One region of the Acinetobacter sp. ANC_7513 genome, then DNA from elsewhere that is predicted to be linked to it. Evidence: predicted binding sites of a transcription regulator. Region 1 holds the regulator's gene; the other holds the start of a gene.
The links. The regulator PhoB, encoded in region 1, activates phosphate uptake and scavenging genes when phosphate is short. The targets are predictions, from matches to a motif close to TGTCATNAANCTGTCATAA.
Positions count from the first base shown of each region.

Region 2: the regulator PhoB is predicted to act here: its motif matches at 2,279-2,297, upstream of AC1M9B_RS06095 (inorganic phosphate transporter).

Region 1 covers NZ_JBWYIW010000002.1:174,674-178,111, forward strand. Annotated here, with positions in the region: gene AC1M9B_RS04775 (SDR family NAD(P)-dependent oxidoreductase) at 1-295, opposite strand, end outside; gene AC1M9B_RS04780 (TetR/AcrR family transcriptional regulator) at 494-1,180, shown strand; gene phoB (phosphate regulon transcriptional regulator PhoB) at 1,409-2,119, shown strand; gene phoR (phosphate regulon sensor histidine kinase PhoR) at 2,130-3,438, shown strand, end outside.
Region 2 covers NZ_JBWYIW010000003.1:201,788-205,225, forward strand. Annotated here, with positions in the region: gene AC1M9B_RS06090 (hypothetical protein) at 1-308, shown strand, start outside; gene AC1M9B_RS06095 (inorganic phosphate transporter) at 383-2,005, opposite strand; gene metH (methionine synthase) at 2,464-3,438, shown strand, end outside.

The sequences.
Region 1 (3,438 bases):
CGGTCGAACCCAATGCCACCCCAGCATTGTTGAAAATCATGTTCACTGAACCATGATTCTGTACAGTTTCAGCCGCCCATGCTTTAACTTCGTCACGATTCGCAACATCTACTTTCTTGGTTGTGACTCGTACATTTGCATTCTTCGTCAGTTCAACTGTTTCTGCTAAGCCCTTTTCATTTACGTCACTTAAAGACAAATGACAACCTTGCTTGGCCAGTAACACCGCAAGTTGTTGACCAATACCAGAACCTGCACCTGTGATTGCAGCCACTTTGTTTTTAAAATTTTTCATTGTGAATCCTTTTTTTGATTTTTATGCACCACAGCGTTGATCTGGGTCATTCATGTTCACTATAATTTTGACAATTATTATTGTCAATGTAACTATCGACCATTTTTATTGTTACTATAGGCCAATTTAGTATCTTTAGCTGATCAGTACTCTATACTGACCGCAGCATAACACTTTTATAAAAAGACTCGAATTGCTATGAACCCAGAGAACCTCACTCCATCAGAACACGAGCAAGCGATTGAAAAGCCTCCCGCAAAAGAGCGTCAATTTAAAGGGATGTCCTTAACTGAACGCAAACAAGCACGCCGTGAGAAACTTATTGAAGCGGGTATTGAAGCATATGGAACTCATGGTTTTTTCTCAGTAACCGTTAAAGATATTTGCACACAAGCGAAATTAACTGAACGTTACTTTTATGAATCTTTTAAGAAAAGTGAAAACTTATTCCAAACGATCTTTTTAGAACTGATTGAGAAGCTTCAACAAACATTAATGCAAGCTATTATGAAAGCCTCTCCTGAGCCTCTCAACATGATTGATGCAGGTCTAAATGCGTTCTTTAGTTTTTTAGAAGATGATCCGCGTACCGCTCGGATTATTTATATTGATGCAATGCTCGTCCAAGAACTTCATAATCATGCAACCATTCAAGAAACAATGGGCCGTTTCGACCGAATGATTCATGCCTTTGTCACATTAATGATGCCACATACCCATCTCACTGAAAAAGAGATCTCCTTGATTGCAACTGGTCTAAATGGCTATGTCACTCAAGTTGCTGTTCGCTGGGTAGTAGGTGGTTTTAAACTTCCACGTGCTGAGGTCGTTCAGGCATGTAAAACCGTTTTTCTCGCCCTATTGAATGATCTAATGAAAAAGTAGCATCAAATTAAGATGAAGAAATTGTGACAAATCGTAAGTAAATTTAAGATATTGATTTAATTTCAGATTAATAAATATCAATGAGACAAAATATCAGCCTAATTGTCACAAAACATTGCTATATTTAACTTCGATTTCCATCTTGCAATGATACTGTCATAATTAATCTTTGTAATAAGCCTGTCATAAATATAAAACGGTTCACCGTTCATCATAGGATATTGCGTTGTGAAAGATGACTACATTTTAATTGTCGACGACGAGCTCCCAATTCGGGAAATGATCCATACTTCTTTAGATATGGCAGGCTTTCAATGCTTGGAAGCAGAAGATGCGAAACAAGCACATCAAATGATTGTTGATCAACGTCCAGCGCTTATCCTACTCGACTGGATGTTACCGGGTGGCGTGAGTGGCGTAGATTTGTGTCGTCGCCTTAAGCGTGATGAAACACTTTCAGAAATTCCAGTCATTATGTTGACTGCGCGTGGCGAAGAAGACCATAAAGTTCAAGGTCTTGATGCTGGTGCAGATGACTATATGACGAAACCATTTTCAACACGTGAGTTGGTATCCCGTATTAAAGCAGTGTTAAGACGTGCAAATGCGTTAAATGGCGAAAAAACCATTGATGCAAATGGCTTAATTCTTGACCCAGTAAGCCAACGTGTCAGCTATAATCAAAATATTCTTGATATGGGGCCAACAGAATATCGTCTATTGGCATTCTTTATGACTCATCCAGAACGTGCCTATACCCGTGCTCAATTACTTGATCAGGTATGGGGTGGAAATGTGTATATTGAAGACAGAACCATCGACGTCCATATCCGTCGCTTACGTAAGGTGCTCGAACCTTATGGTGCAGACCGTTATGTTCAAACTGTGCGTGGTACTGGCTATCGTTTTTCAACACGAGCTGATGTTGCTTTAGGTTAATTTAGATTTTATGTACGAACCCTACCCCGTCCCAGAATTGGCACGTGAACATCAAAAGTTTCTATATAGCAGTTTATGGACTTTTGCCAAGCAAGACTTACGTTTACTGGTATTTCTACTGATTATTGCGGGCTGTATCGGGTTAGGGATTGGCTATCTTTGGATATGCTTAGGCATTGCCTGTCTCATATTTTTTGGTATCCAATTACGCTCATTATATTTAGTCAATGATTGGATTTCGAATCGTCCTTACGATGTACCACCAAATTTAAATGGAATCTGGGGGGCATTACTGTTCAATGTATATCGGGCTCAACGCCAAGAACGTATTGTTCAGTCTGAAATGGTTGGACTGATCGATCGAACTCAATCTTCTCTCGTGGCTTTATCAGAAGCGATTATTCTTACGGATGATTCCCATCAAATCGAATGGTGGAATCCTGCTGCGGAAAAGTTATTTGGCATTCAAGCTGTTGATCGTGGCCGCAACCTGCTCACGATTATTCGCCAGCCAGATTTTATTGAATATTTTCATAATACCAATCAAGCACCAGATGGTGTAAAAATTAAATTGGTGAACCATGATAATAAGTACGCGCAAATCAAACTGACTCGCTTTGGCAATGAAAGTCGCCTCTTAGTTGCGCACGACATTACGCGTATGAAAAATCTCGAGCAAATGCGTTCAGATTTTGTTGACAATATTTCACATGAATTAAGAACACCACTCACAGTGTTAAGTGGGTATATCGAAACATTCACAGATCAAGAAGATATCAATCCGCGTTGGAAACGTGCCTTTGAACAAATGCAATCGCAAACTAAACGCATGAATGCATTGGTCAATGATCTTTTGCTTTTGTCTCGTTTAGAAAATGAAAAACAAATTGCGAAAAATCAAATTATCGAAATGCCAAGTTTAATGAACCATCTGTTTGATGATGCGCAAGCTTACAATATTGATTATGGTCATACACTTAACCTTGATATAGACAGCCACTGTGACTTAATTGGTTCAGATATGGAATTGGCGAGTGCATTTAGCAACTTAATTACCAATGCCATAAAGTACACCCCGAAAGGTGGCACCATCACCATCGGCTGGCATGATGATGGAGAACGTGGCTATTTTTCTGTTCAGGATACTGGTATTGGAATTGATCCAAAACACTTACCGCGTTTAACTGAGCGTTTTTATCGTGTGGATAGTGCACGCAGTCGTCAAACAGGTGGTACTGGTTTAGGCCTTGCCATCGTTAAGCACGTACTTATGCAACATGGCGCACATATTGAAATCGAGTCGAAAGAAAACGAAGGCT
Region 2 (3,438 bases), on a different contig from region 1:
CCAAAAACCCATTATTAAAAGCTGCTTTCAATGGTGCCAATTTGTTTGATGTTGAAGCATTTGAACCCGCGACGACCAATGCGATTATGGCTGCGTTGTGGATTCATGATTTGAGAAACCCACAGTCGGTTGCCAATCCTGACATCGCCCTCAATCATCCATTAGACTTAATCATGCATGGTGCTAATCATGGTGGATTATGGCGTGTAGCATATCTCGCACGCACCGCCCTACCATTTGCCGCATTATATGGTTTTGCTGAGGAAAAACTCCCCTTGAAAAAACTTTGGTCTAAATTCCAAAAATAAGCGTCATAAACAATTGATCATAAAAAAAGCGCTGATTGTTCAGCGCTTTTTTAGTCTTTAAGTATTGATTTCAATCAGGTGAACTGAAGGAACAACCAGAATAAACCACCTGACAAACAGATTGTTGCTGGCAGTGTGAAAATCCACGCTGATAAGATTGTGCGAACCATTTGGAAGTTTAAGCCCGACTTATTCGCAACCATCGTACCTGCTACAGCAGAGTTTAAAACGTGTGTTGTTGACACTGGCATACCAAAGCCATCAGCAGCAGCAATCGTTGACATTGCAACTAGCTCTGCAGACATCCCCTGACCATAAGTCATGTGTTGTTTACCAATACGCTCACCAACGGTAACAACAATACGTTTCCAGCCTACCATCGTCCCTAGACCTAATGCCAATGCAGTCGCAACTTTCACCCATGTTGGAATGTATTGAAGGAATGAATCTAAGTTATCACGGTAGTTGTCCACTGTTTTTTCTTGCGCTTCAGTCATGGCAGGTAAAGCTTCTGCTTTATCTAAACGCTTGAATGCAGTCGTGCTGAGGTACATATCATTACGGAATTCAGCCACTTGATCTTCAGGAACATCTTTAATGGATGTGTAGCTTCCTACTTTTTCACCTAAATGATCCGTCAAGCTTGCCAAAGCTGGCACAACTTCAGGTGTGATTTCTTTGGTTTGGATATATGACGTGATAATTTGACGTGCTTTTTCATCTGGAATATCTTGGTGATTTGGATAAATCAAATCAGCAGTTTCAGCAGATAACTGACCAAACGTTTGGATATGTTGTTGATCTAGACTCTTGTTTAAAGAGTATGCCAATGGCACGATCCCGATCAGAATCAACATAATCAGACCCATACCTTTTTGACCATCATTTGAGCCGTGTGCAAAACTTACACCGGTACACGTGAAAATCAAAATGGCACGAATAAGTGGCGGCGGCGGTTTATTCCCTTCTGGTGGTTGGAATAATTCCACTTGTTTCTTAAAGATTTTTTTAACCAATAAGAACAATACAGCCGCAAATGCAAAACCGATTAATGGTGAGAATAAAAGTGCTTTACCCACTTTCATCACCTGTTCCATGTCTACACCTGACGCACCATTACCTGCGTTTAAGATGTAGTTCATGATGCCCACACCTAAAATCGAACCGATCAGTGTATGAGAGCTAGAAGCAGGGATACCGAGGAACCATGTTCCTAAGTTCCATACGATTGCGGCAATCAACATGGCAAAGACCATGGCAAAACCAGCACCTGAACCGACGTTCATAATCAATTCAACAGGCAATAGCGCGATAATACCGTAGGCAACTGCACCACTTGCGACCATTACGCCAAGGAAGTTACAGAAGCCTGCCCACATTACAGCGACAGGTGCAGATAAAGCGTTGGTATAAATGACCGTTGCCACAGCATTGGCCGTGTCATGGAAACCGTTAACGAACTCGAAACCCAATGCGATAAACAATGCCGTGGCCAACATGATCACAGCATAAAGATTTAAAGCAGGCACATGAGATAAATCAGCAGCCAACTGAAAACCAATGTAAATCAAGGTTGAAACAATCAGTGTAAGGAACACTGGCATAAAGAATTTCGGCGTTGGCACGTGAACATTCGTCGACTGCATAGGCGTTGACGATTGTGCTGAATCTGAAACTGGAGTTTGATTAGAATTCATGCAAGCAGAGAAAGAGGATAAATATCCCCTCTATTGTTCAATTTAATTATTACAATTATATGACAAAGAGCTGTCATATAAGTCATCCAAATGACACTTATTTAAGAAAATTAAACTTTAAAAACTAATAATATTCAAAATTTAACAATAATAATCAGATAGTTAATACAAAAACCTCGTCTTTAATCTTTATTTCAATCGGTAATTAAATAGATGAAATAAAGATGACATCACTGTCACATTTGTTACAACGGCAGTTATTATTACATTAGATTATGACAACATGATGAAATATAGACAGTTTCAGTTTTGATAGGTTGATCATCGTAGTTGATGGATGAAATTCATCCTTAATTTTTTGGGAATAGGTTCATAAATTTTTATTTATCAGAAAAGTGGACGTAACTCTGCTAAAATATTGCACCATTATTTGTGCAGATTTTTGTGAGAGTCATTTGATGTCTACCCTCGCCACCTTAAAAGCGCTTCTTGCCAAACGTATCCTGATTATTGATGGTGCAATGGGTACCATGATCCAACGCCACAAATTGGAAGAAGCTGATTACCGTGGTGAACGTTTTGAGGATTGGGCCTACGACCTTAAGGGTAATAACGACTTATTGGTTCTAACTCAGCCACAGATTATTCAAGGCATTCATGAAGCTTATCTTGAAGCTGGTGCAGATATTATTGAAACCAACTCGTTCAATGGAACGCGTGTTTCAATGTCTGACTACCATATGGAAGATTTGGTTCCTGAGATTAACCGTGAAGCAGCTCGAATTGCCAAAGAAGCATGTAAAAAATACTCAACACCTGAAAAGCCACGTTTTGTCGCAGGCGTATTAGGACCAACGTCACGTACCACTTCAATTTCACCAAATGTAAATGATCCGGCATTCCGTAACATCACCTTTGATGAGTTAAAAGTTAACTACATTGAAGCGACTAAGGCATTGATTGAAGGTGGTGCAGACATCATCTTGATTGAAACGGTCTTCGATACCCTAAATGCCAAAGCTGCGATCTTTGCAGTGAAAGAAGTGTTTAAAGAAATTGGTTACGAACTGCCAATTATGATTTCGGGCACCATTACCGATGCATCTGGGCGTACACTCACAGGTCAAACCGCAGAAGCGTTCTGGAACTCAATGCGCCATGCAGAGCCTTTATCGATTGGCTTTAACTGTGCACTGGGTGCAGATGCGATGCGTCCACACGTCAAAACCGTGTCTGACGTTGCGGATACTTTTGTTTCAGCGCATCCAAACGCAGGCTTACCAAATGCCTTCGGTGGTTATGATGAAACTCCTGAAGAAACTGCAGCATTTATTAAAGAATTTGCTGAAAGTGGCTTAATTAACATTACGGGTGGTTGTTGTGGTACGACGCCGGATCATATTCGTGCGATTGCGCAAGCGGTTGAAGGTATT